DNA from 3 places in the Aerophototrophica crusticola genome. Region 2 is predicted to be linked to each of the others. Evidence: predicted binding sites of a transcription regulator. Region 2 holds the regulator's gene; each other region holds the start of a gene.
What was found. Region 2 encodes LexA, which represses DNA repair genes until DNA is damaged. Its sites were predicted from a motif close to ATGTTCTANTTTGGTTC; they were not measured.
Positions count from the first base shown of each region.

Region 1 (10,073 bases), 830 kb from region 2:
TTGCCCACCACCAGCCGGTCCTCCACCGCCGCCACGAGGCCGGTGCGGTTCAGCAGGCCCGTGGCCCGGTCGTGGGTGCGGTCCTCCGCCAACTGCTCGAACAGCAGGACATTGTCCAGGCCGATGGCCACGGTGCGGGTGAAGAGCTGGACCAGTCGCGGGTCCAGGCCGAAGGGCCGGTCCAGCCCGGCCACATAGACCACCACCGCCAGGGTGGGCGAGACGGCGACGTGGACCGCGTGCCAGTCCGGCCCGCTGACGCTGGCGCCCTGCGCCATGGCCCGGGCCACGCGCTGGCAGACCTCCGCCGGCACCGCATGGGACAGGGGTCCGGGCAGCAGGGAGGTGACCATGGCCCCGGACGGGCCGAAAGGGCCATAGCCCGCCAGCACCCGCGGCTCCCCCGTCGGTTCCCCCGCCACCAGGGGGCAGCGGGCCAGCAAGACCCCGTGCGCGCCCCCGACCAGGGACCGGAGGCTGAGCACCACCCCTTCCGTGAACCGGTCCAGGGACCGCTCCCCGAACAGGCGGGTGGAGGCGTCCAGGATCTGTTCCAGACCGTGCCGGTTGTCCTCCAGCGCGCGGAGCTGGTCATAGGCACGCAAGGCGGTGGCGACGGACGTCCAGAGCCGCTGGGCCGTCAGCTCATCCTTGGAGCGGTAATCGTTGATGTCGTACTGCACCACCACGTCCCGCTCCGGCGCCTGGCCGGGCTGGCCGGTGCGCAGGATGATGCGGACCAGGTGGTTGCCCATCTCCTCCCGGATGGCGCGGGCCATGCGCAGGCCGGCGTCGTCCGTTTCCATCACCACATCCAGCAGGACCAGGGCGGCATCCGGGTTGGCCCGCAGCAGGGCGAGGCCCTCGGCGGCGGAGCGGGCCTCCAGGAAGCTCAAGCGGCGGCCCAGCAGCGACAGGCCGCGCAGGGCATAACGGGTGACATGGTGGACTTCCGGGTCGTCGTCCACCACCAGTACCAGCCAGGATGGCAGGCTGGCGGCCGGCGACGCTTCCCCATCCTCGTCGGCGAAGACGATGTCCTCGTCCGATACCCCCTCCACCACCCCTACCCCAGCGGCGATATCCCCTTTCTCCTTCTAGCAGAGGCACGGGCGGCTGTCGCCTGCGGCGGATGGGACCAGGTGAACGGGTTTATGACTCATAGCACGCGCCGTTGATCGTGAACGATCAACGGCCCCTCAGGCGCCGGGCGCCCGCATCCGCGGGCTTGGCTCACGCGGGCATGAGCCCGCGGGCCGGCGGTCGCCGGCCTCCAAGCGCATGAGTGAACGGCTCATGCGCTTGGCATCAGCCCTTCGAATCGCCCAACCCCAGCCCCATATCCCTGTCATGAGCAAGGTAATCCCCCTGATCGCCGCCCTGCTGGTCGCGGGAAGCGTCCCGGCCTCGGCGCAGAACAACCCGCTGCTGTCACCGGCGCCGTCCACCTCCACGCGCTTTTCCCCGGCGCCGCGGTCATTGACGCCGCTGGAGCAGGAAAAGGCGCGGGCCACCCGCGACAGCCTGAGCGACCCCCTGCGGGAGCGGGAGGTGCTGGACGCGCAGGGTCGCCTCGACCCCTTTGCGGAACGGGAGACGCGGGAGCTACGCGGGGAGGCCAACCGGCTGGATCAGGTGGTGCGGACGCCGACCCGGCCGCTGGAGCCGGCGCTGAACGACCGCAAGCTGGACGACACGCTACGGCCCGAGCCCCTGCCCGGCACGCTGGAGCGGCTCCCCCGCCTCGGTGAGGGCGGGGCGACCCTGAAGCCCGGTGAACGGCCCGGAACCCGGGCCAAGCCAAGCCAGGTCCCAAAGGCCGGGCCGGCCACCACGGCACCGCAGCAGCTCAACCCGCCAAGCAACGGCACCCAGCCGGGGCAGGTCCGGCAGGATGGGGTCACGGGTGACCTCCAGGGCCAGGGTGGGAAGGGGCGCTAGCCGCCAGCGGGTGACGGCGGCGCTGGCCTCCAACCGGCGCGGCCCCAGCCGCAGTAGCACCCCCGGAACGCCCCCCGCCTCCGCCGCCAGTTGCAGGCGGCGGCTGGCGGCCAGGTCCAGCTCCCCCACCTCCCCCAGCACGGCGCCCACGCCGGGGTGGCGCAAGGCCTCCTCCAGCACCCAGAGCACGTCCGTCTCCCCCTTGCGGCCGGGGGCGGCCTGGACCAGCAGCACATCCTGGGGCAGCAGCCCGTACTGGCCCAAGGCGGGGGCGTAGAGGTCGTCGGTGCGGGCCACCCACAGCACCGGTCCCCGGCCCGCCGCCAGCTTGCCCAGCAGCACGGCGCTGAAGGCGGTGGCGATACCGCTGTCCAGCACCGCGTCGGGGCCGATCACCTCATGCACCGCGCCCAGGGGCAGGCCACCGCCCGGCAGGGCCGCGTCCAGTTCCGGCAAGCCTAACGGCACCACGGCGGTGCCATCCTTGCCCCCCACCCCCTCGATCCTCCGCACCCGCTCCCGCAGCTCGTCCAGCAGGCGGGCCTTGTCCGGGGCAAAGGGCGGGCGTGACGCGAATCCGTCCATGGCGGGCGCCTTTCAGGGGTTGGTCTCAACAGGGTATTTGTTCCTGTTATGTTCTAGTTTGGGGGCGGCGGGGTGTCAAGGGGCCGTGGGCCATGCGGCTTGGGGAACGGTGTGTTGGGAACACGGATTTCCAGAACTCAACAGAATTACATGAACAGACGCCTGCACAGACAAACCATAGCAAGCTCCCGATAAATAACTTCATAGAACGCGCCCGCGGCGTCTCCAGTTAAAAACTGCCGGAACGCCAAACTCGACAGGCCAGGACAAAGGGGCCCGCATAATCCTTTCAATCCTTTAAATCCGCGTTCCCCCAACACCTGCCCGCAGCATAGCCGGCTTGGGAACGAACACCTTCCCCCAGGGTTATTCCCCCAACACATCCAAGACCAAGGAGGCCCGGTCCCATGGACATCGTCCGCATCCTGCTCGCCATCCTGCTGCCGCCGCTGGGGGTGTTCCTGCAGGTGGGATTCGGGGGCAGTTCTGGCTGAACGTGCTGCTGACCATCCTGGGCTACATCCCCGGCATCATCCACGCCCTGTACGTCATCATCAAATACAAGTGACGGGGGCGGCCTTGTCCCGGCACACGCCCAAGCCCATTGACCCGGCCACCATCGCCCGGCTGCGCGACCTGTCGGACCTGCTGGACAGCCGCTGGCGCATCCCTGGCACGGGCATCCGCTTCGGCCTGGACGGCATCGCCAGCATCGTGCCGGTGGCGGGTGACACGCTGACCGCCCTTGTCTCCGCCTACCTGATCATGGAGGCGCGACGTGTGGGCGTGCCCACCAGCACCTTGGTGCGGATGGTGGGCAATACCGGGCTGGACTGGGCCGTGGGCAGCATCCCCGTGCTGGGCACCATCTTCGACGTGGCCTTCAAGGCCAACAAGAAGAACATGGACCTGCTGCGCCGCCACCTGGACCGCCAGGACGACCAGGCCGCCGCCCGGCTGATGAAGAGCGACCCGAGCCGGTAACCCCACAAACACTGGCATTTACGCGGCCGGAGGGATCGGGTTGAGTGGGGGGAGCGTCCACCACCGCGCCGCCCGGATGAACCGCGCCCTGCCCCTGTTCCTGTTGCTGCTGCTCCTGCTGGGCGCGGTGAAGGCCTACCACCTGCTGGCGCCGGGCTCGCCGGACGACACCTGCCCCTGGTCCCTGCCGACGGAGGGGCCGCCGGACAAGGGCGGCATGCTCTGCCCCGACGTGGACTTCTTCGAGGTGGCCTTCCTGACCTGCGAGGGGGGCCGGCCGACGGTGCTATATCTGGAGGCCCCCTGCCCCGAGGGGCAGGCCTGCGCCGTCACCCTGCTGGCCGACGGCAGGCCGCTGTCCTTCAAGGGCACCGGCGACGTGAACGAGATGTCCGACGTGCCCACCGTCGCCATCCCGCTGGCGGGGAACGAAGGCGCCTTCGCCGCCCTGGGTGCCGCACGGCTGCGGCGGCTGGAACTGCGGGTGGGTGACGGCCCCACCCAGGCCTTGGCCGCCAAGGGGGCGGACCAGGTGATTTCCCGGGTGTTGGAGCACTGTGCCCGCCGGCCGGCCCAATAAGGTCACGGGGGCCGCGGCCCTGCCTTAACCCTGCCTTCACCAGCCCCGGCCAACGGTTGCGCACGCGCATCCTTGTCCGCCGGAGGCTCCCCCCATGTTCATGTCCGACAACAAGCTTGGGTTCCGGTTCGGCCGCGAGGCCCAGCCCGACCCGGAACAGTCCCCCCTGCGCGCGGCCTTGACCGCCGCTGGCCGCGGCCCGGCCCCGGTGCCTCCGCCCTTGCGCCTGACCCCCGCCCCCACCGGCCCCGCCGACGGGGAGGGCGAGCCCCTGACCCTGACCGACTTGGCCCCCGCGGCCGATGCCGCCAAGGCCGAGCCGGCCGCCACCGACACCCCGGACACCCACGCCCCCACGGCCACCCAGGAGCCCCGCCCCATGCAGCCGATCATCGCCCAGGCCCGCGCCGTGCTGACCCAGCCCCCGGGCGAGGATGAGGCCCGCGCCCTGGACAAGGTCATGCGGACCATCAACGAGTTGTCCACCCGCCACGCCGAGCAGGAAAAGGAAGTGGCCGCCGCCCGCGAGAGCGTGGCCCGCATGCAGGCGGAGAAGGCCCGGCTGGTGGAGGAGAACCAGCAGATGCGCGACCTGCTGTCCGCCCTGCTGCGCACCGTGGAGGCGGAGCGCCGCCGCCGCACCGAGACCCTGTCCCGCATCGGCGAGCGCCTGCAGGGCATGGTGGCGGAGGACAATGCCGAGGCCAAGGCGGCCTGACCGCCGCTTCTGCCCTTTGTACGGTGATGGCCGTCGGTCGGCACGGCGGCGTTTGTCACCAAGGTTATCGCTGCTTTCCTGCTTCCCCCGCGCAGGCGGGGGTCCACGGTTCTTGACCCGCCACCCCATGGCATCGTGGCATAAAACTGTGGGCTCCCGCCTTCGCGGGGGAAACAATGGAGTGCGAGCCACCCGTCCCCACCGCAATGGCATTGGCAAGCATGGCGAGCGCCTTGCGGACGGCCTCCCTACCCCCTAAAATCGGCATCAAGAACAACCGCTTGCCGGGAGGTATGGAGATGAAGGCGTTCCTGTCCGCCGTGATCGTCGCGCTGGGGATGGCGCTGGGCGCGGCCGTGATCCTGGGTGAGGTGCAGACCCCCGCCGAGCAGGCCTTCACCACCCAGGGCGTGCGGCTCTGACCCTTCCTGCCGGGAAGCTTCACACCCCGGACAGCATCTTTCGGAAGGCGGGCATGGGCCCGGCGCCGGCGTGGTCCACCACCCGGCCCGGCGCCCCGTCCAGCAGCTTGGCGCGCATGTCCTCGGGCACGCGCACCTTGGCATAGTCCGGTACCGAGACCAGCACATAGACCGTCTCGGCCAACAGCACGGGGCGGCCGGTGCCGTTGTCGCTGAACTCCATGGCCAGGGTGAACGACGTGGTGCCGATCCGGCCGGCCTTCACCCGCGCCTCCAGCACGTCGTCGAACCGGGCGGGCGACAGCCATTCCTTGGTCTGCTTCACCACCTGGTAGTCATAGCCCACCGCCAGCAGCTGCTTCGGCCCGCCCCAGACGGCGCGGACGAACTCCGTTGCGGCGATGTCGATGTAGTCACCATAACGGGCGTTGAAGACGATGCCTTGGGCATCGCACTCCCCGTACCGGACACGCATCAGGTAGCGGAAGCAATCGTCGGAGTCCTGGAACGCGACCATGTGGGAACCCTGGGAGACGGGGCGGGCTTCTGCCGCGCCAGCCCTTAGATCAACAGACCCAGGGACAGATAATCAATGGTATCGCCCGGGGCAACCCGGGTTACCTCCTCACCCAACTCAACCAGGCCATCGGCCTCCACCAGGCTGGAGAGGATGCCTGCCCCCTCCCGCCCGGACTTGTGGGCTTCCCAGGTCCCGTCGGTGGCGCGGACGAGGCGGGCGCGCACATACTCACGGCGGTCCTTCTTCTTTCTATAGGCGAAGGCGGCGCGGACGGGGAAGGCCGGGACCGCCTCCGGCTCAGCCCCCTGCAGCCGCCGGACCAGCGGCCGGACGAGTCGCAGGAAGGTGACCATCACCGCCACCGGGTTGCCGGGCAGCCCGACGAAGGGTGTGTTGCCCACCTGGCCCAGGGCCACAGGCCGGCCCGGCTTGATGGCGAGGCGCCAGAAATGCAGCGATCCGTGCGCCTCCACGGCCGCCTTCACATGGTCCTCCTCCCCCGTGGAGACGCCGCCCGAGGTGAGGATCAGGTCATGGGACGGGGCGGCGGCGGCCAGCGCCGCGCCGATGGCGTCACGGCTGTCGCGCAGGATGCCGAGGTCGGTGACGGCGCAGCCCAGCTTGGCCAACAGGCCCTGGAGGGTGAAGCGGTTGCTGTCATAGATGGCCTGGGGCGCCCGCTCCCCGCCCGGCTCCGCCAGCTCATCCCCGGTGGAGAAGACGGCCACCCGCAGGGCCTGCCTGAGGGGCAGGCTGGTCAGGCCCAGGCTGGCGGCCAGGCCGATGTCCTGGGGCCGCAGCACCCGGCCGGCGGGCAAGGCCACGCTGCCCTCGCCACATCCTCCCCCGCCGCCCGCGCGTTGGCGCCGCGCTTCAGGCCGGGGCGCAGGGTGACGGTGCCGTCGCCCAGCACCGCATCCTCCTGCATCATCACCGTGTCCAAGCCCGGCGGCATCGGCGCGCCGGTGAAGATGCGCACGGCAACGCCCGGGGCTACCGGCACCCCCAGCCGCTGCCCCGCGGCCACCCGGCCCTGGACCGGCAGGGTGGTGTCCGCTTCCGGGTGCAGGTCGTCGAAGCGGACCGCATAGCCGTCCACGGCGGAATTGTCGAAGGCGGGCACGTCGATGGGCGCGACGACATCTGCCGCCAGCACCTTGCCCAGCCCGGCCAGCAGCGGCAGCTCCCCCACCCCGGCCACCGGGGCCAGCCGTTCCCGCACCAGGGCGACCGCGTCGTCCACCCGCAGCAGCGGCCCGCCGAAGGCGAAGCAGTCGTCGCTGAGCTGGGCCATCAGCCCCGCCCTCCCCACGGACCAGACCGACATGGCCCAGGATGAAGCCGGCGATGGCGTCCACGTCGTTCAGGTCCAGCACCGGCAGGGGGCAGCCGGGGATGCGTTCATCGCTGGCCACCGCCACGATGTGCGGGTCGTCCGGGTGCAGCAGGGGCTTGCCGTTGGCGGCGCGCCAGACCTCCAGTTTCGGATGGCTGTCGCGCTTGAACCCCTCCACCAGCACCAGGTCCACGGGGGAGAGCTTGCCCAGCAACTCCGCCAAAGTCGGCTCCGGCGCGCCGCGGTTCTCATGCATCAGGGCCCAGCGGTTGGCGGAGGACACCAGCACCTCCGTCGCGCCGGACATGCGGTGGACATAGCTGTCCTTGCCCGGCTGGTCCACGTCGAAGGCGTGGTGGGCGTGCTTCAGGGTGGAGACGGTGAAGCCCCGGGCGATGACCGCCGGGATCAACTTCGCCATCAGCGTCGTCTTCCCGCTGCCGCTCCACCCGGCAAGGCCGAAGGTTTTGTGCCTGTTTGTCATCCAGCGAGTTTAGTAGGTCGGATTAGCGGGCGCCAGCCCGCGTAATCCGACGGACTCCCGTCGCCGATGGATGGATGTCGGATTACGCATCGCTAATCCGACCTACGAAACGAAAAGGGCGCCGGGGTTGTCCCCCGGCGCCCTTCTCGCTCTTCCTTGAACCGAAGCTTATTCCGCCGCCACCGGGTGGCCGCGGCCCTCATGGCGGGTGCCCATCATGTCCTGGACCCAGAGGTCGTGGTGGGCGCGGGCCCAGTTCAGGTCCACCTCACCGGAGCCCATGGCGGCGAAGGCGCCCTCCATGCCGACGGAGCCGATGTAGATGTGGGCCAGGATCATGGCGATCAGCAGGACGCCCAGCACCGCGTGGACGATGTGGGCCAGCTGCATCCCGGCCATGTCGGTGACCGTGAAGGGGAACATCAGGAAATAGCCGGTGGCCGCGATGGCGCCGCCGCCCAGCACGGTGCTCCAGAAGATCATCTTCTGGCCGCCGTTGAAGCGGTGGGCATGGGCGTGGCCCTTGCCGACCAGGCCGCCGCCGGCCTTCAGCCAGTCGATGTCCAGCTTGTTCGGGATGTTGTCCTTCGCCCAGAGCAGGAACATCAGCACCACGCCCAGGGTGAAGGGGAAGGACAGGTAGTTGTGGGCATATTTGCCCGCCTGGGAGACGGCGGTGAAGGCTTCCGGCCCGATGACCGGCAGCAGCAGCGCCCGGCCGAAGGCGATGTTCAGCCCGCTGAGGCCCAGCACGATGAAGCAGCTGGCCGTCAGCCAATGGGCGAAACGCTCCAGCCCGTTGAAGCGGGTAATGGTGCGCCCCGCCGGGCCGCCCTCGATCTTGATCCGGCCGCGGGTGGCGAAGAAGATCGCCAGCACGGCCAGGATGCCGAAGATGGCGATACCGCCGATCAGCTTCAGCTCCTCGCGCTGGAAGTCGCGCCAGGACTTGCCTTCCGGCTGGATCAGCAGGCTGGCCTTGGCGTCGGGGATCGACACGCGGCCGGCCACGTTGCCCTGGAGCTGCTGGAAGAGCTGCACCTCCTGCTCGGAGATGTTCTGCGGCTGCTGGCCGGACGGGGTCTGGCCCACCGGGCCGGCACCTTGCGCGAAGGCGGGACCGCCGGCGAGCAGCGGCAGGGCGAGCAGCCCGGCGGCGGCGAGACGGGTAAGGCGGTTGGTCATGGTCATCCCTCCTCCCCCGGGCCTCAGGCCGCGGAGCTGTCCTTGTAGGCCACGGACCAGCCCCAGGCGCCGGTGCCATAGCCACGCTTCACCACACGCTCCTTGTAGATGGCGGCGATGATGTCGCCGTCGCCCGCCAGCAGCGCCTTGGTGGAGCACATCTCCGCGCAGAGCGGCAGCTTGCCCTCCGCCAGGCGGTTGGAGCCGTACTTCTGGTACTCCACCGGGGTGATGTCATCCTCCGGCCCGCCGGCGCAGAAGGTGCACTTGTCCATCTTGCCGCGGCTGCCGAAGTTGCTGGTCTGCGGGTACTGCGGCGCCCCGAACGGGCAGGCGTAGAAGCAGTAGCCGCAGCCGATGCAAAGGTCCTTGCTGTGCAGCACCACGCCGTCGGCGGTGGTGTAGAAGCAGTCCACCGGGCACACGGCCGCGCAGGGCGCGTCGGTGCAGTGCATGCAGGCCATGGAGATGGAGCGCTCCCCCGGCTCGCCGTCCTTGATGGTGACGACGCGGCGGCGGTTGATGCCCCAGGGGACCTCGTGCTCGTTCTTGCAGGCGGTGACGCAGGCGTTGCACTCGATGCAGCGCTCGGCGTCGCAGAGGAACTTCATGCGTGCCATAGAATTACCCTCCCTTCCCGGCGCTTCTCGTTACGCGGCCTCGATGCGGCACAGCGTGACCTTGGTTTCCTGCATGAAGGTCACCGGGTCGTAGCCGTAGGTGGTCACCGCGTTGACGCTGTGGCCCAGCACGATGGGGTCGGTGCCCTTGGGATAGGCGTCGCGCTGGCTTTCCCCTTCCCAGAAACCGGCGAAGTGGAAGGGCATGAAGGCCACGCCCTTGCCCACCCGGTTGGTCACCAAGGCCTTGACCTTGACCTTGGAGTCCCCCTCCGGCCCATAGACCCAGACCATGCCGCCATCCTTGACGCCCAGCTTGCCGGCATCCTCGGTATTGACCTCGACGAACATGTCCTGCTGCAGCTCGGCCAGCCACTTGTTGGACCGGGTCTCCTCGCCGCCGCCCTCATACTCCACCAGGCGGCCCGAGGTGAGGATGACCGGAAACTTCTCATGCAGCTTGGCCTCCACGGCCTTGGTCTGCACGGACTTGCCGACGTTGGCGACGCGGAAGTCGCGGTTGTCGTCGCGGGTGGGATACTCGGCCACCAGCTTCGGGTTCGGGCTGTAGATGGGCTCCCGGTGCACGGGCACCGGGTCGGGCAGGTTCCAGGCCACGGCGCGGGCCTTGGCGTTGCCGAAGGGCGAGCAGCCATGCTGCAACGCCACCCGGATGATGCCGCCGGACAGGTCGGTGG
Region 1 is NZ_CP051775.1:2,155,892-2,165,964, forward strand. Features, by position in the region: gene HHL28_RS10525 (GGDEF/EAL domain-containing response regulator) at 1-1,061, opposite strand, end outside; gene HHL28_RS10530 (ImuA family protein) at 1,699-2,526, opposite strand; gene HHL28_RS10535 (YqaE/Pmp3 family membrane protein) at 2,867-3,094, shown strand; gene HHL28_RS10540 (DUF4112 domain-containing protein) at 3,106-3,510, shown strand; gene HHL28_RS10545 (hypothetical protein) at 3,551-4,090, shown strand; gene HHL28_RS10550 (hypothetical protein) at 4,185-4,808, shown strand; gene HHL28_RS18580 (hypothetical protein) at 5,108-5,230, shown strand; gene HHL28_RS10555 (acyl-CoA thioesterase) at 5,250-5,747, opposite strand; gene HHL28_RS18585 (molybdopterin molybdotransferase MoeA) at 5,792-6,574, opposite strand; gene HHL28_RS18590 (MoeA family protein) at 6,508-7,044, opposite strand; partial or broken gene mobB (molybdopterin-guanine dinucleotide biosynthesis protein B) at 7,067-7,570, opposite strand; gene HHL28_RS10570 (formate dehydrogenase subunit gamma) at 7,739-8,755, opposite strand; gene fdh3B (formate dehydrogenase FDH3 subunit beta) at 8,779-9,375, opposite strand; gene HHL28_RS10580 (formate dehydrogenase subunit alpha) at 9,406-10,073, opposite strand, start outside.
Region 1: the regulator LexA is predicted to act here: its motif matches at 2,564-2,580, upstream of HHL28_RS10530 (ImuA family protein).

Region 2 (10,073 bases):
GCTGATGGCCAAGCCGGACGTGACCGCCGCGACCCGCGCCCTGCTTTCCGCCACCCTGACCGACGCGGCCTGAGCCATGGGCGAGGAGAACCGCCTGACCCATTTCGACGCCAAGGGCAACGCGGCCATGGTGGACGTTTCCGCCAAGGAAGAGACGGAGCGCGTCGCCACCGCCCGCGGCACCGTGACGATGAAGCCGGAGACCCTGGCGCTGATCCGCGACGGGCAGATGGCCAAGGGCGACGTGCTGCAGGTCGCCCGCCTGGCCGGCATCATGGCGGCCAAGAAGACCTGGGACCTGATCCCCCTCTGCCACCCGCTGCTGTTGTCCAAGGTGGCCGTGGAGTTCACGCTGGACCCCGCCCGAGACGCCGTGGACATCGAGGCCACGGTGAAGCTGAAGGGCCGGACGGGCGTGGAGATGGAGGCGCTCACCGCCGTTTCCGTCGCCGCGCTGACCATCTACGACATGTGCAAGGCCGTGGACAAAGCCATGGCCATCTCCGACATCCGCCTGGCCTACAAGGCCGGGGGAAGAGTGGGACGTTTACCGCGGAATAATGGAGACCAGGGGTGGGCAAGCGGCGGTGGCCAAAGGCGGTCTTCTTTGCCGGGGCTGGCTTTCTGGCAGGCGTGTCGCTGCTTCCACTGCTGCTGTATTTCAACAGTATTTTCCTAAACCGTGAATGCATTCCATTGGCCGTAACAGTGAACAATGGGCAACCAAATGCGTCAGCTTTGATGATGAAATTGGATTCACTTGGGAATTACGGGCCGGGTAGGACATTACTGACTCAAGCTTTGATTGCCGCTCGCGATAGCAAAAAGTTCACTCACATTGTACTAGTGCGATTGAACCTTGAATCAATTCCGGAAGAAAGTTTTGCAATTGTAATAGATTTTTCCCAAACAAATAAATCTTGCTCCAAACAACTGGAAGAATTTTTGGTATCTTACATGCCAATCAATGGCCTAGTGCAGGCAATGCTGGATGCTGGATTGATGGCAAGAGAATTTGATTGTCCAATTATAAGCAAAATGTATGGCTCTGTGCCAGATTTTACATATATAAATGTCGAAACAAATTTGACTCAAATGGAAGCATCCGCATACAGAGAAATATACGTTTATAAAGATGGCCAGAAGGAAAACTTGAGATCGATTGTATATCCAATTTACCTTTCGAATAAGTTCCATCGCTTGTTCCGTTTCATATTCAAGAACTACTCCATTTCGCCCTTGAGTTGTGGCTATGATGACAGAGCCCTTGAAAACATCACGGAAAGTGAAGCCAAGTTTCTTCTTGGACTGATCGATGCGGTGGAGCCGCCCTTATGATTCCCGTCGCCGAGGCCCGCGCCCGCATCCTGGCCGGGGTAGTACCGCTCCCGGCGGAGCAGGTGGCGCTGACGGAGGCACTGGGGCGGGTGTTGGCGGAGGATGTGGCGGCGCGGCTGACCCACCCGCCGCTGGCGGTGTCCGCCATGGACGGCTGGGCGGTGCGGACGGCGGATATCCAGGCCCTGCCCGTGGAGCTTCGCCGCATCGGCAGCGCCCCGGCGGGCCAGCCCTTCCCCGGGACCCTGGGGCCGGGGGACGCCGTGCGCATCTTCACCGGCGGCGCCCTGCCGGACGGGGCCGACACGGTGGTGGTGCAGGAGGATTGCGACGATCTGGGCGAGTCCGTCCGGGTCAAGGACGGGTCCGGCCCGGGCCGCTGGGTCCGGCCGGCGGGGCAGGATTTCGCCGCCGGTGTCGTCGGTTTTAAGGCCGGGCGGCGGTTGGGGGTGCGGGACCTGTCCCTGGCGGCGGCCATGAACGTGCCCTGGCTGAAGGTGCGCCGCCGGCCGCGGGTCGCCATCCTGGCGACGGGGGATGAGATCGTCATGCCCGGCGATACCCTCGCCCCCGGCCAGATCGTCAGCTCCAACGCCCTGGCCATCGCCGCCCTGGTGAAGACCCTGGGCGGGGAGCCGCTGGACCTGGGCATCGCTAGGGACGAGGCCACCGCCCTGTCCCAGGCCCTGGACGGTGCCCGCGGGGCCGACCTGCTGGTCACCTGCGGCGGCGCGTCGGTGGGGGAGCATGATCTGGTGCGCAAGGTCCTGGGCGACCGGGGCCTGGACCTGGGTTTCTGGAAGATCGCCATGCGCCCGGGCAAGCCGCTGATGTTCGGCCGGCTGGACGGCATGCCGGTGCTGGGGCTGCCGGGCAACCCCGTCTCTTCCCTGGTCTGCGCCCTGCTGTTCCTGCGGCCCCTGCTGCTGGCCCTGCTGGGACTCCAGGCCGAGCCGCGCTTCATCCGCGCCGTGGCGGGCACGGACCTACCGGCCAATGACGGGCGGGAGGACTATTTGCGGGCCACCCTCGCCCCAGGCCCCGACGGCATGCCCGTCGCCACCCCCTTCCCCAAGCAGGACAGCGGCATGCTGAGCCGCCTCGCCTGGGCGGACGGGCTGGTCCTCCGCGCGCGCCACGCGCCCGCTGCCCCTGCCGGGACGGTTGTGGAAGTCCTGCCCCTGGACGACGTCTGATCCGAGTCTCAGGTCATAGGACCAGCTGCCGCACCGAATCGTCTTTGTCACGACTTCGACGTAATTCCCCGTCATACCTTGACGCAAATCGTGAACACACCTAGAACATATGCTTGACGTTCCGGGATTGTTCTATATCTTGTGGGACAGATAAGTCGGGGTACGACACCAGGGGGCGATATGCTCACGCGCAAGCAACAGGAACTGCTGCTCTTCATCAACACGCGCCTGAAGGACGGCGGCGTGTCCCCCTCTTTCGATGAGATGAAGGACGCGTTGGGCCTGAAGTCCAAATCCGGCATCCATCGTCTGATCACCGGGCTGGAGGAGCGGGGCTTCATCCGCCGCCTCGCCCACCGTGCCCGCGCGCTGGAGGTGGTGCGCCTGCCGGAGCAGTTGAGCCCCGGGGTGGTGACGCCCAAGGTGGCAGAGCCGGCGACCTCCCCGCGCTTCCGGCCCAACGTGATCGCCGGCAACTTCCGCGCCAACCTCACCGGCCGGGAGGCCAAGGGTGATACGGAGGCGGTGTCCCTGCCCCTCTATGGCCGCATCGCCGCGGGCTTGCCCATCGAGGCCATGCGCGACAACAGCAGCAGCATCGAGATTCCCGCCAGCATGCTGGGCGGCGGGGAGCACTATGCCCTGGAAGTGGCCGGCGACAGCATGGTGGAGGCCGGCATCCTGGACGGCGACACCGTAATCATCCAACGCTGCGACGGGGCCGACAACGGCACCATCATCGTCGCCCTGGTGGATGAGGCGGAGGTCACCCTGAAGCGCCTGCGCCGCAAGGGCAACTCCATCGCGCTGGAGCCCTGCAACCCGAACTATGAGACGCGGGTGTTCGGCGCCGACCGGGTCCGCGTCCAGGGCAAGCTGGTGGGCCTGCTGCGCCGCTACCACTGATCCCCTGCCCCACGTTCCCTCAGTTCCACGGCCGCGCCCCCGGGTGCGGCCGTACTGATTCCAGGGTCACCCGGCCGTCCTCACCGATGGACAAAGCATGGGCGCCACGCCGGGCGAGATCCAGGGCGTCAATCACAAGGGGGGCCGGACACTGCCGCGCTTCCAGCTTTGGCGCGATGACAAGGTCGGCGCGGCGGCAATCCTCCATCAGCGCCTCGGGACGCCACACCAGCGCGATGACTTTGCCGTTCCGGCGATATTGGCATCCAAGGCTGTCGCAACGAACGACCCCGTCTGATGTCCCTGCCTTGGGCCAAGCCTTCGGCTCTCCCTCCAGGCCATCCCGTTGCTGCCACTCCGCCGCCTCGAACCGGCCGGAGCGGCTACTGGAGAGCAGCAGCCCACCATCGGGCATCCGAAGCCCGACGAGGCTTCCGGAGTCGTTGATGCGCAGGTCCGGCTTTGGGGAGAGCGGGATCGCCAGGACGAACAGGGCGATCCCTGCCAACCCCGCCATGCGCCAGGGACGCAACCAGATCATCAGCCAAAGCCCACCGAACGTCACCGATGCCAAGGCCCAGACGGGCACCGCAGGCACCGTCAGCACCGCTCCCGGCAAGGCCGCCACGGCATGGGCCGTCCAGAGAATGAAGCGGATACCCCACCCCATCCCTTCCACGGCCCAGCCCTCGAGCCCGAGTGGCATGAGCAGATATGCCAGCAGGCCGCAGGGCATCACCCAGAAGCTGGTCACCGGCACCGCCAAAAGGTTTGCCAGCAAGCCGTAGTTGGCCACCTGCTGGAAATGGTAAAGGGCGAAGGGCATGGTTGCCGTGCCTGCCACCAAGGACGTCAGGCACACGCCGAAGACATAGAGCATCGCCTTCCGCAGCGGGCCGGCGCCCATCCGCCATGCGGCCATGCGCGGCTGGGCCCATTCATAGGCGGCGATCAGGGCAACAACGGCCCCGAATGACATCTGGAAACTCGGCCCCAGCATGGCGTCCGGCTGGAAAAGCAGTACTGCCGCCGCGGCCAAGGCCACGACCCGCATGGAGAACGGGTTTCGATCCGCCAAGACGGCCAGCAACATGACGCCGGTCATCAGGACGGAGCGCAGTGTCGGCACGGCCGCGCCCACCAGGGTCATGTAGGCCAGCACCGCCAACAGCGCCGCCACGGCCGCCCATTTCTTGATGGGGAAGCGGAGGGCGACGGGCTCGGCCAGGGCCAGCAGCGCCCGAAGGCTTAGAAACACCAAGCCGGCCACAAGCCCGATATGCAGGCCGGAGATGGACAAAAGGTGCTGAAGCCCCGACTCGCGCATGGCGACCAGATCGTCGGGGGGATCGCCCCTTGTTCACCCGTCAACAGGGCCGTCGTCACCGCGGCTTCCGCCCCCTCCAGCCGCATCCCCACCCGGTCGGCAATACCCAGGCGCGCCCCCTCCAGAAAGGCGCCGAACCGCCCGGTCCAGGTCAGCTGCGGGCCGGGCCGGGGCTCCACATGGCCCAGGGCGAAGCCGACGGCACCGATCCCCAAGAAATATGCGTGCCGACGGAAATCGTAGCCGCCGGGCTCAACCGGCGCCGGCGGCGGTTGCAGGACGGCGAAGACCCGGATGCGCTGGCCCGGGCTCGGCAACACGTCACCCGCCCGAAGCCGGACGCGGGCCCGGCCCGGTGTCGCTTCCCGTGCCAGTCCAGGGACGGAAAGCTCATCCAGGAGGACACGCGCCCCCTCGTCCAGGCGCTCCACATCCACCACGCGGCCTTCGATGCCGGAAGCTTCCAATTGCCCCTTGAGCACCGGTGCCGCCACCGACCAACTCCGCACCTGGGCACTGGTGAAGCCGAGGGCGCAGGCCAGCAGGGCCCCGGCGGCCAACCGACCCCAACCATCGGCCGCCCATGCCGCCCCGATCGCCGCAACCAATAGGACAAGGCCTGACCAGGCTGGCGGCTCTACCGGCAGGCTGAAATAGGCGCCGATCCCGACCCCGAGCATGACCGGCAACCACAGGGCCCAGCGCTGACGCTCCCGCGCCAGTGTGTCCGCCAGTCGGGCGCCGGTATCACGCAGCCGGAACAGAATCGGGTCCGCCCAGTCCGGGAGGCGGGGCCTATGGGCGTGCGAGCGCGTCACCTGGGTCATGCACGAGGGCTTCCGCTGTGCTAAACCAGCCTCCGCACACGCTATCACCTAACGACAAGATTGTGTCAGCCATGACCGTGGTCACCCGCTTCGCGCCCTCGCCCACCGGCTATCTCCATATCGGCGGTGGCCGAACGGCCTTGTTCAACTGGCTGTTCGCCAAGCGCCATGGCGGCAAGTTCCTGTTGCGGATTGAGGACACGGACCGCGCCCGCTCCACCCAGGCCGCGGTGGACGCCCTGCTGGACGGCTTGAGCTGGCTGGAGCTGAACTGGGACGGCGAGGCCGTCAGCCAGTTCGAACGCAAGGACCGCCATGCCGAGGTGGCGCGGGAGATGCTGGCCAACGGCCACGCCTATTACTGCTACGCGACGCCGGAAGAGCTGGAGGCGCTACGCGAGGAGCAGAAGGCGAAGGGCTTGCCCACCCGCTATGACGGCCGCTGGCGCGACCGCCACCCATCCGAGGCTCCGGCAGGGACCAAGCCGGTGATCCGGTTGAAAGCGCCCCAGGCGGGGGAGACGGTGGTCCATGACAAGGTCCAGGGCACCGTGACCGTGCAGAACACCCAGTTGGACGACATGATCCTGCTGCGCTCCGACGGCACGCCCACCTATCTGCTGGCGGTGGTGGTGGACGACCATGACATGGGTGTGACCCATGTGATCCGCGGCGACGACCATTTGACCAACACCTTCCGGCAGCTCCAGATCTACCACGCCATGGGCTGGACCCCGCCGGAGTTCGCGCACGTCCCCCTGATCCACGGGCCGGACGGGGCCAAGCTGTCCAAGCGCCACGGGGCACTGGCGATCGACGCCTACCGCGACATGGGTTTCCTGCCGGAGACCATGCGCAACTACCTGCTTCGGCTGGGCTGGGGACATGGCGATGACGAGATCATCAGCACCGCCCAGGCCATCGAGTGGTTCAACCTTGAGGGCATCGGCCGCTCGCCGTCGCGACTTGATTTCGCGAAGATGGAGAACCTGAACGCCCACTATATCCGAGAGGCGGAGGACACCCGGCTGGTGGCCCTGACCACGCCCTTTGTGGAGCAGAAGCTGGGCCGCGCGCTGATTGAGGCGGAGAGGGACCGGTTCCTGCGCTCCATCCCTGGCTTCAAGCCGCGGGTGAAGACCCTGGTGGAGCTGGCCGACGGGGCCCTGTTCCTGTTCCGCGCCCGGCCCCTGCCGCTGGACGAAAAGGCCGCCGCCCAGCTCAACGCCGAGGCCCGGGGCCAGCTCGCCACCCTGGCGGAGAAGTTTGCTGGCCTGAACGATTGGACCGCCGCAGCCGTGGAGCAGGTGGTGCGCGACTTCGCCGAGGCGGGCGGGTTGAAGCTGGGCAAGGTGGCCCAGCCGCTTCGCGCGGCGCTTACCGGCAGCACAGTCTCCCCGCCGATCTTCGAGGTCGCGGAAATCCTTGGAAAGGACGAGACATTGTCGCGCATGGAAGATGTCAAGAACGGTCCTTAAAATGGTGCAGCTGCGTTGCCAACGGTGCGACGCAGCACTACACTCCGCCCGCTTTTGAAGAACCCCCTGGGGCCCGGCCCCGCGACCCGATGCTTGAGGACGTGCCGACATGAGCCAGACGACGGCAAACCCCGCTGACACGGTGACCCTGACCGACAACCGAACCGGCAAGACCTTCACCCTGCCGATCCAGCACGGCTCCACCGGGCCGGCCGTCATGGACATCCGCAAGCTCTATGCAGAGACGGGCTGCTTCACCTACGACCCGGGCTTCACGTCCACGGCAAGCTGCGAGTCGAAGATCACCTATATCGACGGTGACGAGGGCATCCTCCTGCATCGCGGCTACCCCATCGAGCAGCTGGCCGAACAGAGCGACTTCCTGGAGGTCTGCTACCTGCTGCTGAACGGTGAGCTGCCCAGCCCCGCGGAGAAGGCCAAGTTCGAGCAGACCATCACGCGCCACACCATGGTGCATGAGCAGCTGGCGAACTTCTTCCGCGGTTTCCGCCGCGACGCCCACCCAATGGCCATCATGTGCGGCGTGGTCGGTGCCCTGTCGGCCTTCTATCATGACAGCACGGACATCAATGACCCGCACCAGCGGATGGTGGCGTCCCATCGGCTGATCGCCAAGGTGCCGACCATCGCCGCCATGGCCTACAAGTACTCGGTCGGCCAGCCCTTCGTGTACCCGCGCAACGACCTGGGCTACGCCGAGAACTTCCTGCACATGACCTTCGCGGTCCCGTGTGAGCCTTACAAGGTGAACCCGGTCATTGCCAAGGCGATGGACCGGATCTTCATCCTGCATGCCGACCATGAGCAGAACGCCTCCACCTCCACGGTGCGCCTGGCGGGCTCCTCCGGCGCCAACCCGTTCGCCTGCATCGCGGCCGGTATCGCGTCCCTCTGGGGTCCCGCCCATGGCGGCGCCAACGAGGCCGTGCTGAAGATGCTGACCGAGATCGGCCACAAGGACCGCATCCCGGAGTTCGTGAAGCGCGCCAAGGACAAGAACGACAGCTTCCGCCTGATGGGCTTCGGCCACCGGGTCTACAAGAACTTCGACCCGCGGGCGAAGGTCATGCGCCAGACCTGCAGCGAGGTGCTGGCCGAGTTGGGGATCAAGGACGACCCGCTGCTGGACATCGCGGTGGAGCTGGAGCGGATCGCCCTGCAGGACGAGTATTTCGTCGAGAAGAAGCTCTACCCGAACGTGGACTTCTATTCGGGCATCATCCTGAAGGCCATCGGCTTCCCCACCAGCATGTTCACCGTGCTGTTCGCCCTGGCCCGCACCGTGGGCTGGATCAGCCAGTGGAAGGAGATGATCGAGGATCCGGTCCAGAAGATCGGTCGTCCCCGCCAGCTCTATACCGGTGCGACGCGGCGCGACTATCGCCCGCTGAACGAGCGTGGCTGAGCAGAGGCATACCAACCACACAGGGGGCGGGCCGCACGGGCCCGCCCCATCGCTTTCCTATGGCCCGGCGTCTGCCCTTTTCTGGCGCCGCCCGGGCGAGGTTGCCAATGACAACCCGGTCCCGATGGCCAAGCAGGTCCGCCGGGTCATACGATTGGGGATCATCCTGACCCTGGTCGGGATGCTGGCTTACACAGTTCTGGCACTCTGAGCGGCAAGGCCCCCAGCGGGGCTGATCAAAGCCGGTGCCGGGCTTTCATCACATCCAAAACGACAGCTGCCGCCCGATGACTGGGCGGCACGTCACCCTGCCCCAGCCACCGGGAGACTTCCTCCACGCCCTCGATCTGCACTTGGCGGGCAGCCGGGTCGGACAGCAGGCGGCCTACGGCCGACGCGAGCTTCTCCGGCGTACAATCGGCCTGCAACAGCTCGGGCACCAACGGTCGGTCGAGCATGATGTTGACCAGGTTCACGTACTTGACCGTGATCAGCCGGCGGTACAGCCGGTAAGTCAGCGGGTGGATGCGGTAGGCGATCACCGCCGGCAACCGCGCTAGGGCTAACTCCAGCGCCACGGTGCCGGAGGCTGCCAGTGCAGCCGTGCTGGCGGCAAAGGCGTCGTACTTGTCCTGGTCGCCCTCGATGAGGATGACCGGCACCGGCCAGGTCTTCACCGCATCCCGCACCAGCCCCGCAACCTGCGGCACGGTGGGGACCACGACCCGCAAGCCGGGATGGCCGTCTACAAGCAGGCGCAATGTTGCCCCGAAGTCGGGCAGCAACGTCGTCACCTCGCTCCGTCGGCTGCCGGGCAGGATGGTCAGCAGCGGTTCATCTGGGCCGATGCCATGCTTGGCCCGGAAGCGGGCGCCATCCCCCTTGTCCGCCCCGCCCTCCACCACTGGGTGGCCGACGAAGGTGCAGGGCAGGCCCTCCTTCTCGAAATAGGGGGCTCGAAGGGCAGCAGGGCCAACAGATGGTCCAGGAAAGCGGCGACCTTCCTCGCCCGCTTCGGCCGCCACGCCCAGACAGTCGGCGCAACATAATGGATCAGGGGAACCCCGCTGCCTGCCTTCCGCAGCCGCTTGCCGATGCGGAAGCAGAAGTCCGGTGCGTCGATGGTCACCACCACGTCCGGCCTCAGCGACAACACCGACTTGGTGGTCTGGTTCAGCCGGCGCAGCAGGTTCGGCAGCTTGGGCAGCAGCTCGGCGAGGCCGAACAGGGCCAGGTCCGACATGGGGAACAGGGATTCTAGCCCTTCCGCCATCATCCGTTCGCCGCCCACGCCAGCGAATCGCACCCGCCCGCCCGTGGCCTCGCGCAGGGCGGCCATCAGACGGGCACCCAGCACGTCGCCGGAGGGCTCGCCGACCAGCAGGAAGACCAAGGGCGTGTCGCTCACGGTTTCGGATCCCCCGCGTCACCAGCCACGCCGACGACGAACAGGCCCATGGAGTCGGCCAGCCGCCGCACCTCATCACGCCCGAGAAGCAGGGTATTCCCCGCCTCCGCCGCGATGCCTGCAAATCCGGCCGCGGCCGCCTGCCGGACGGTCACCGGACCGATGGT
Region 2 is NZ_CP051775.1:1,327,672-1,337,744, reverse strand. Features, by position in the region: gene trpC (indole-3-glycerol phosphate synthase TrpC) at 1-73, shown strand, start outside; partial or broken gene moaC (cyclic pyranopterin monophosphate synthase MoaC) at 77-561, shown strand; gene HHL28_RS06515 (hypothetical protein) at 574-1,338, shown strand; gene HHL28_RS06510 (molybdopterin molybdotransferase MoeA) at 1,335-2,534, shown strand; gene lexA (transcriptional repressor LexA) at 2,715-3,440, shown strand; gene HHL28_RS06500 (ComEC/Rec2 family competence protein) at 3,460-4,767, opposite strand; gene HHL28_RS06495 (DUF4131 domain-containing protein) at 4,689-5,594, opposite strand; gene gltX (glutamate--tRNA ligase) at 5,666-7,072, shown strand; gene gltA (citrate synthase) at 7,182-8,498, shown strand; partial or broken gene lpxB (lipid-A-disaccharide synthase) at 8,735-9,837, opposite strand; gene HHL28_RS06475 (LpxI family protein) at 9,903-10,073, opposite strand, start outside.

Region 3 (8,542 bases), 1.1 Mb from region 2:
CGGCTGCCCAGCACCTGGCGGCGGTATTTCTCGAACAGGTCGGGCATGAGGACCAGGTTGGCCACGCCCGTCTCGTCCTCCACGGTGATGAACACCACGCCGCTGGCGCTGCCCGGCCGCTGGCGCACCAGGACGAGGCCGGCGACGGCGAGGCGCTTCTTGTCCGGCCAGGTCCACAGCTCTTCCGACCGCACCAGCGGGTGGCGGCGGGCCCGGGGGGCGTGGGCCTCCGCGATGCTGGCGCGCAGCAGGGCCAGCGGGTGGGTCTTCAGCGACAGGGACAGGGTGGCGTAATCCTCCACCACATGCTCCCCCACCGGCATGGCGGGCAGGTCCACAACCGGCTCCGGCCCGATGCCGCCGTCGGGAAGGCTGGCGAACAGGGGCAGGGGCGCCTCCCCCAGCGCCTCCACCGCCCACAGGGCCTGGCGTCGGTCCAGGCCCATGGAGCGGAAAGCGTCCGCCCGGGCCAGGTCCACCAGCGTCGCCATGGGCAGCCCCGCCCGCCGCCACAGGTCCCGCGGGTCGCGGAAGGGGCCATGCAGCGCGCGTTCCAGGGTGAGGCGGTCCATCTCCTCTTGGGCCAGGCCCTTGACCTGCCGGAAGCCGAGGCGGAGGGGGAGCGTGCCGTAGGTCGGATTAGGCGCGCCAGCGCCGTAATCCGACGCACCGGGGGCGGCCGATTGCCGTCGGATTACGCGGCGTCCGCCGCTAATCCGACCTACATCATCCTCCAACCGCGAATCCCAATCCGACAGGTTCACGTCCACCGCCCGCACCTCCACCCCGTGCTCCGCCGCGTCGCGCACGATCTGGGCGGGGGCGTAGAAGCCCATGGGTTGGCTGTTCAGCAGGGCGCAGGCGAAGACGTCCGGGTGGAAGCACTTGACCCAGGCGGAGACATAGACCAGCAGGGCGAAGCTGGCGGCGTGGCTTTCCGGGAAGCCGTAGGTGCCGAACCCCTCGATCTGCTTGAAGCAGCGCTCAGCGAAGTCCTGGGGGTAGTTGCGCTCCAGCATGCCGTTGATGAACTGCTCACGGAATCTGCTGACGTCGCCATACTTCTTGAACGTCGCCATGGCCCGGCGCAGCCGGTCGGCATCCTCCGGGCTGAAGCCGGCGGCGACGATGGCGATCTTCATGGCTTGTTCCTGGAACAGGGGCACGCCCAGGGTCTTGCCCAGCACCGCCTCCAACGCCGCGGAAGGGTAGGTTACCGGCTCGATCCCCTGGCGGCGGCGCAGGTAGGGGTGGACCATGTCGCCCTGGATGGGGCCGGGGCGGACGATGGCGACCTCGATCACCAGGTCATAAAACCTCCTCGGGCGCAGGCGGGGCAGCATGGTCATCTGCGCCCGGCTTTCCACCTGGAACACGCCCAGGCTGTCCGCCTTGCAGAGCATGTCGTAGACGGGCTTCTGCTCCGCCGGCACGCTGGCCAGGTCGTAGCGCCGGCCGTAATGCCGGTCGATCAGGTCGAAGGCCTTGCGGATGCAGGTCAGCATGCCCAAGGCCAGCACGTCCACCTTCAGCAGGTTCAGCGCCTCGATGTCGTCCTTGTCCCACTCGATGTTGGTGCGGCCCTCCATGCTGGCGTTCAGGATGGGCACCATCTCCGACAAAGGTCCGCGGGTGATCAGGAACCCGCCCACATGCTGGGAAAGGTGGCGGGGGAAGCCCACCAGCTCCTTCGCCAGCGCGATGGTCCGGTTCAGCAGGGGGTCGTCGGGGTCCAGCCCGGCTTGGCGGGCATGCTCCACGTCGATGCCCTCCTTTCCCCAACCCCAGACGGAGCCGGCCAGCCGGCCCACCATGTCCAGCGACAGGCCCATGGCCTTGCCCACTTCACGGATCGCGCCGCGGGCGCGGTAGCAGATCACCGTGGCGGCCAAGCCGGCCCGGTCGCGGCCGTATTTCCCATAGATGTATTGGATCACCTCCTCCCGCCGCTCATGCTCGAAATCCACGTCGATGTCCGGCGGCTCGTTCCGGGCGGCGGAGATGAAGCGCTCGAACAGCAGGCCCGAGCGCACCGGGTCGATGGAGGTGATGCCCAGGCAGTAGCAGACGGCGGAGTTGGCAGCGGAGCCGCGGCCCTGGCAGAGGATCTCCTGGCTGCGGGCGAAACGCACGATGTCATGCACCGTCAGGAAGAAGGGCGCGTACCTCATCTCCCCGATAAGGTTCAGCTCATGGCGAAGCTGGGCGGCCACGTCGTCCGGCACGCCGTCGGGATAACGGTCCGCCGCCCCTTCCCAGGTCAGCCGTTCCAGCACCGCCTGGGGGTCGCCGCCGGGGGCGACCTCCTCCGGGTATTCGTGGCGAAGCTCGTCCAGGTTGAAGCGGCAGGCCTCCGCGATCTCCATCGTGCGGGCCAGGGCGTCGGGATAGGCGGCGAACAGGCGGGCCATTTCCCGCGGATGCTTCAGGTGCCGCTCCGCGTTGGCGTTCAGCCGGAAACCCGCCGTCTGGATGGTCACCCCGTCCCGGATGCAGGTCATCACGTCCTGCAGGGGACGCCGGGCCGGGTGGTGGTACAGCACGTCGTTGGTGGCCACCGTGGGCACCCGGTGCCGGGCCGCCAACCCCGCCAGCCAGGCCAGCCGCCGCGCGTCGCTGCCCTGGTAGCGATGGGTCAGGGCCAGGTACAGGTCGCGACCGAAGCGGTGGCGGTAATCGGCCAAGTCCGCCTCGAAGCCCGCGTCCGCCTCCCAGGGCGGCAGCAGGACCAGCACCTGGCCCTGCGCGTGGTCGCGCACGTCGTCGCGGCCGATGAAGCATTCCCCCTTCGGCGCCCGCCGCTTGCCCAGGCTGAGCAGCCGCGACAGCCGCCCATAGGCGGCCCGGTCCCGCGGGAAGCACAGCAGGCCCGGCCCATCCGTCAGGTCCAGCCGCGCCCCCACCACCACCCGGAAGCCCGTCGTCTTCGCCGCCACATGCGCCCGCACCACCCCGGCCAGGGTGTTGCGGTCCGCCACCCCGATGGCCCGCATGCCCATGGAAGCGGCCGTCAGCACCAGCTCCTCCGCATGGCTGGCGCCCTCGAGGAAGCTGTAGTTGGTGGTGACCTGGAGTTCGGCGTAGGGGGTCATGCTTGCCCCTCACCCTTGTCAGCCTTCCGATCATCACAAGGGTCGAACCGTCGTACAGGCGTCCCCTCCCCCAGAGGGGCAGGGCTATCGCATATGAAAATCCCAAGTACGTTCCGTGCATTTGGAACCGCTCTTCGGATAGCGATTCTGCCCGGAACGCGCTTAGCAGAGTTCGATGTTTGCCGGGCGGAAGCGGGTCGAGCGCCATATGCGATAGCCCTGCCCCCTGGGGGAGGGGACGGTCGTACGGCGGTTCGGCCTACCAAAGTGCCGGAGTCATGACAGGAACGGGCGTGAGCCATAGTGCCCTCACCCCCACACGCCATGCAGGTACCAGGTCGGTGGCACCGGGTCGTCGAACAGGCCCAGGCGGTATAGCCAGAAGCGGCGGCCGCCCTGTTCTTCCACCCGGTAATAGTCGCGCAGGGCGGCGTCGGGCTGGTTCAGGCGGCGCCACCATTCGGGCGACAGCCGCTCCGGCCCCTCCGCCACGCGGACGCGGTAGGGCGTGCCGCGCCAAGTGAAACCGGCGGGTGGGGCGTCGGGGACCATGGCGGTCACCTGGATGGGTTCCGGCCGGCGCAGCAGGCGGACCGGGCGCGGCCGGTCGGCAGGCCAGGGGCGGGGCTCCCCGGCGGGGCTGTCCTCCTTGTCGGCGGGGGCATCCGCCGGGCGCAAATCCACCGCCCGCTCCGGCCACCAGCTTTCCCGCGGCAGGGGCCGGCGCACCTGGGCCAGACCCAGGCGGGAGCCGACCTGGTCCACCAGCTCCGGCACCGGCGGCGCCAGGGAGACCCGCCGCACCCGCACCGGCTTGGCCGGCCGCAGGGGCCCGGTCCAGGGCAGGGTGTTGAGGTCAGCCACCTTTCCCTCTCCCTGGGGAGAGGGGACAGTCGGCCTGCTTCCGGCACCCCCTCACCCCGACCCTCTCCCCGGGGGGAGAGGGGGATTTGTTGCTGCTACCACCTCCCTCACCCGTCCCGGCCTGTGGCCGGGCCACCCTCTCCCCAGGGAGAGGGAACCGCACCACGTTGGCCGGCGGGGCCGGGGGTTTCAGGGCGGCGGGGGGCAGGCTGGCCTGTTCCGGGTGGTAGTCGTCGGCCGCGGGCACGGTGAGGGCCATGACCTCGAAGCCGGGGCCGGGCTCCAGCGTGTCCAGCTTGGGCTCGAACAGGCGCAGCAGGTGGGCGGGGTCGCGGTTGGGGCGGCTGGTGCCGGCCTCCAGCAGCTGGGGCGGGGTGTCGATGCCGCCGTCCACCCGCCAGGCGGACAGGACCAGCCGGCGGGCCCCCTGCCCGGCCGCCTCCAGCCCCTTGCAAACCTGGGACAGCAGGTGCTGCAGGCAGCGGCGCATGTCCTCCGGCGTGCTGACGGGCTCGGCGAAGGCGAGGCGGGTGACATGGGGCGGCACGGCCCGGCGGGGGGACAGGGCCTCCTCCGCCGTCCCCAAGGCCTGGTCCAGCCGTTGCGCCACCAGGGGCCCGTAGCGCCCGGCCAGGGCGGCCCGCGGCACGGCGGCAAGGTTCCCCACCCGGCGCAGCCCCACCCGCTTCAGCCCGGACGCGGTGATGGCAGGCAGGCGCAGGGCGGCCACCGGCAGGGGTGCCAGCAGCAGCCCCTGGTCCCCCGGCGGGGCGATCAGGGGCCAGGGCTCCGGCCCGCCGAACCGCGCCAGGGCCCAGGCCGCGCCGGCCGTGTCGGCGATGGCGACGCGCGACTCCAGCCCCGCCCGCTCCAGCCGCAGGGCGAGGTCCTCCAGCAGTCCCGCCTCCCCCCCGAACAGGTGGGTGCAGCCGGTCACGTCCAGCCACAGCCCGCCGGCCCCCAGCACCACCTGCTCCGCCGGGTCGATGGCGGTCACGGGAGTATAGCGCTGGGCCCAGTCGCAGAGCCGGCCCAACGCCGCCGAATCGCCCGCCGGGTCCGCATCCGCCACCGCCAGCCCGGGTTCCAGCGCCCGGGCGTCGGCCAGGGGCAGGCCCGGCCCCACCCCGGCGGCCTGGGCCAGCCGGTCCGCGGCGGCCACGGTCAGCCGTCCCCGCTCCGCCGCCACGGCCACCAGCGGCCGGCCCGGGTCCGTGCCCAGGCGGCGTCGCAACCGGTCCGTGGCGAGGCACGGCAGCCAGAGCGACAGAATGCGGCGTGGACTGGCGGGCGACATGGCGCGGTACTTCCCCCTTTGGCCCCCTTGGCCCCCTCGGGACCCGAGCCTCAACAAGAACAGAACAAAACAAGAACATACCGCAAAAGGGGGAGAGTCAAGATGCCGCTGCCAAGGGAGGGGGCCGGCGCTGTTGGAGCATCACCAGAGGACGGAGGAGACAGCCGGATGCCCCCCACCCCACCCGACTCCAAGACCCCCGCCCGCCCACCGGAGGACAAGCTCGACCGTGGGGTGAAGGTCTTTTACCTGTGCATCATGGTCCTGCTGCTCTACGGCGTGACCCACTCCATCCTGCGCCTTCTGGGCAAGGCATAGGGGGGGCAGCCAACACCGGGCCAAGCTTGCGGATACATGCACGGCCACGCACAGGGGACCGGGCCCGGCGCTGGCATGGCCATCAGGCCTCGGTCACGGCCCACTGGCCTTTGCCGGTGCCTGTCGCGATCAGGGCGCCAACATCATCCCGGATGGCAGAGACTTGGCGGGCCGTCTCCGTGAAGGGCTGCCGCTCACCGACATGCTCGAGGAAGATCTGGCGTAGGGCCCTGTCTTCGGTGGGCGGGATGCTGGTCTTGGACTTCTCCCACCGGGCGACGGACTGGGCGTCCTTGCCCAGGAGGGTACCCAACTCCTCCTGGGTCATGTCCATCAGGCCCCGCAGGAACCGCACCTCCTGCCCCGTCAGGTGCCGCCGGCGCCGAATGATGACGAGGGCAATGGCCCGGTCCAGGGCCGTCGCGTTCTCGACCATGACCGCGGGGCCATGGGCCGTCTCCTCCCGCGTGAAGCCGGTGGACAGCCAGACATAATCCAAGCCGCTTTCCAGGTAATGGTGCCGGTCCGCGCCAACCGCTTTCGCCATGATCCCTGCTTCCCCAGCCTATGCGCGTCCCGGCTTCACCCACTCGTAGCCGGTGATCACCAGGATTTTCCGTTCGACGACCAAGACCCCGGCAACCTCGTGCGCCTCACCGGTCCGGAACCGCCGCATGGTGAACTTCCACCCGTTCGGCTCCCGCAGGTCGGGCACAGGACCCTCGACGACCGAGCCGTGGATCAGGCAACGCTTGATCTGTTCCCGCGTCAGGGGCTGTTTCCCGGCACCGGGGTTCCGTACCATCGCGTGGGCCGTCAAGGCGATCCGGTCCACCTCTGCCAGGAACCTGATATGGGCCTCGGCCTTCTTGCGGTCCATGATCACCTGTCACGATGATAGGCTGAGCGGCGGCGGTGATCAAGGGCTCTTCACCATGGCAGCCCAAGCCCCATACCTATCCCAGAGTATCGTAATCCGTGTGCTGCAGGCTACTTTCACGGCGATTGTTCCCAGCCGTCCTTCCCGGGCATGTCTGACCGGGGGCAAGACGGCCTCCCCTGAAAGCCGCCCCCTGCCCCATGCGGGCCACAATGGTGGGGCTTGTCTGGCTGCCGCTTGCCGCGGCCGGGGCGGGGGAATAGCTTTTCCCCGTCGCGCGGCCACCATGGGCGCGTGACACCGAAGGAAGGGCAGACCGCCGGATGGACAGCCTCGTCTACACCCTGTTCGCCGTCGCCGGCCTGCTGGTCCTGGTCAGCCTGCTGCCCCCGCTGGCCCAACGGCTTCGGCTGCCCTACACGGTGCTTCTGGCGGCCACGGGGGTGGGCATCGGCACCCTGCTGCACGTGGCCGGCCGGTCGGCGGAGGCAGGCGGTTTCGGCTTCGCGGGGGATTTCCTGGTGGCGGTGGGGGAGCTGGACCTCAGCTCCCAGGCCTTCCTCTACATCTTCCTGCCGGTCCTGCTGTTCGAGGCGGCGTTGAGCGTGGACGTGCGCCGCCTGATGGACGACCTCGGGCCGGTATTGCTGCTGGCCGTGGTGGCGGTGCTGATGTGCACGGCCCTGGCGGGGCTGGCCATGTACGGGGTCTGGGGCCTGTGGCACGGGGAGGCGACGGGCACGGCCCTGGTGGTCTGCTTCCTGCTGGCCAGCATCATCGCCACCACGGACCCGGCGGCGGTGGTGGGCATCTTCCGCGACATCGGCGCGCCCCGCCGCCTCTCCATCCTGGTGGAGGGGGAGAGCCTGTTCAACGACGCGGCGGCCATCGTGCTGTTCACCCTGCTGCTGGGCATGCTGACCGCCGGCGGCAGCATGGACCCGGTGGCGGCGGGCGGGGACTTCCTGGTGAAGTTCGCCGGCGGGCTGGCGGTGGGCTGGGGCCTGGGCAAGGCCATCGGCTGGCTGGTGACCCCCATGCGCAACCAGGCCCAGTCGGAGATCACCCTGACCGTGGCGCTGGCCTACCTGGCCTTCATCATCGGCGAGCATTACCTGGGCGTCTCAGGCGTGGTGGCCGTGGTCACGGCGGCCCTGGTCATGGCGGGGGAAGGCCGCACCCGCATCAGCCCGGAAAGCTGGGAAGGGCTGGAGAATGTCTGGTCCCAATTGGGTTTCTGGGCCAACAGCCTGATCTTCCTGCTGGCCTCCATGCTGATCCCGCCCACCCTGCTGAACGCCACCTGGGGCCACCTGATCATGCTGGCGGCGCTGATCCTGGGCGCGACGGCGGCCCGGGCCCTCGTCATCTTCGGCCTGATCCCCGGGCTGACGGCCCTGGGGGCCGCGGACAGGATCTCCGGCGCTTACAAGACCGTGATGTTGTGGGGCGGCCTGCGGGGCGCCGTGTCCCTGGCCCTGGCGCTGGCCGTGTCTGAGAACCGGCGCGTGCCGGACGACATCCAGGACATGGTCGCGGTGGTGGTCACCGGCTTCGTCCTGTTCACCCTGTTCGTCCAGGGCACCACCCTGCGCCCGCTGATGCGGCTGTTCCGGCTGGACCGGCTGACCCCGGTGGAGCTGGCCCTGCGCAACCGCGTGCTGGGCCTGTCCCTGTCCGACGTGCGGCAGGAGGTGGAGCGCATCGCCCGCGACTTCCGCATGGACCCGGAACCAGCCCTTGAGCCCTTGCTGGACCGGGGCGCCGGCCTGGCCCAGGAACAGCTCGACCTGGACAGCATGGGCGCGTTGAGCGCCGAGGACCGGGTCTATATCGGCCTGTCCACCCTGGCCCGGCGGGAGGAGGAGCTGTACCTGGGCTATTTCCGCGATGGCGTCATCTCCCGCCTGACGGTGCAGAGCCTGGGGGCGGCGGTGGGCCGGTTGCAGGACGGGGTGAAGACCCGTGGCCGCAAGGGCTATGAGGCGGCGGCCCGCTCCATCCTCCGCTTCGGCCCGGGCATGCGGACCCGGCTGTGGCTGCACCGTCGGCTGGGGCTGGAGCGGCCGCTGGCCAACGGGTTGTCGGAGC
Region 3 is NZ_CP051775.1:2,408,560-2,417,101, forward strand. Features, by position in the region: gene HHL28_RS11795 (error-prone DNA polymerase) at 1-3,092, opposite strand, end outside; gene HHL28_RS11800 (DUF6504 family protein) at 3,402-3,956, opposite strand; gene HHL28_RS11805 (Y-family DNA polymerase) at 3,949-5,253, opposite strand; gene HHL28_RS11810 (hypothetical protein) at 5,422-5,571, shown strand; gene HHL28_RS11815 (helix-turn-helix domain-containing protein) at 5,654-6,118, opposite strand; gene HHL28_RS11820 (hypothetical protein) at 6,137-6,451, opposite strand; gene HHL28_RS11825 (cation:proton antiporter) at 6,775-8,542, shown strand, end outside.
Region 3: the regulator LexA is predicted to act here: its motif matches at 5,316-5,332, upstream of HHL28_RS11805 (Y-family DNA polymerase).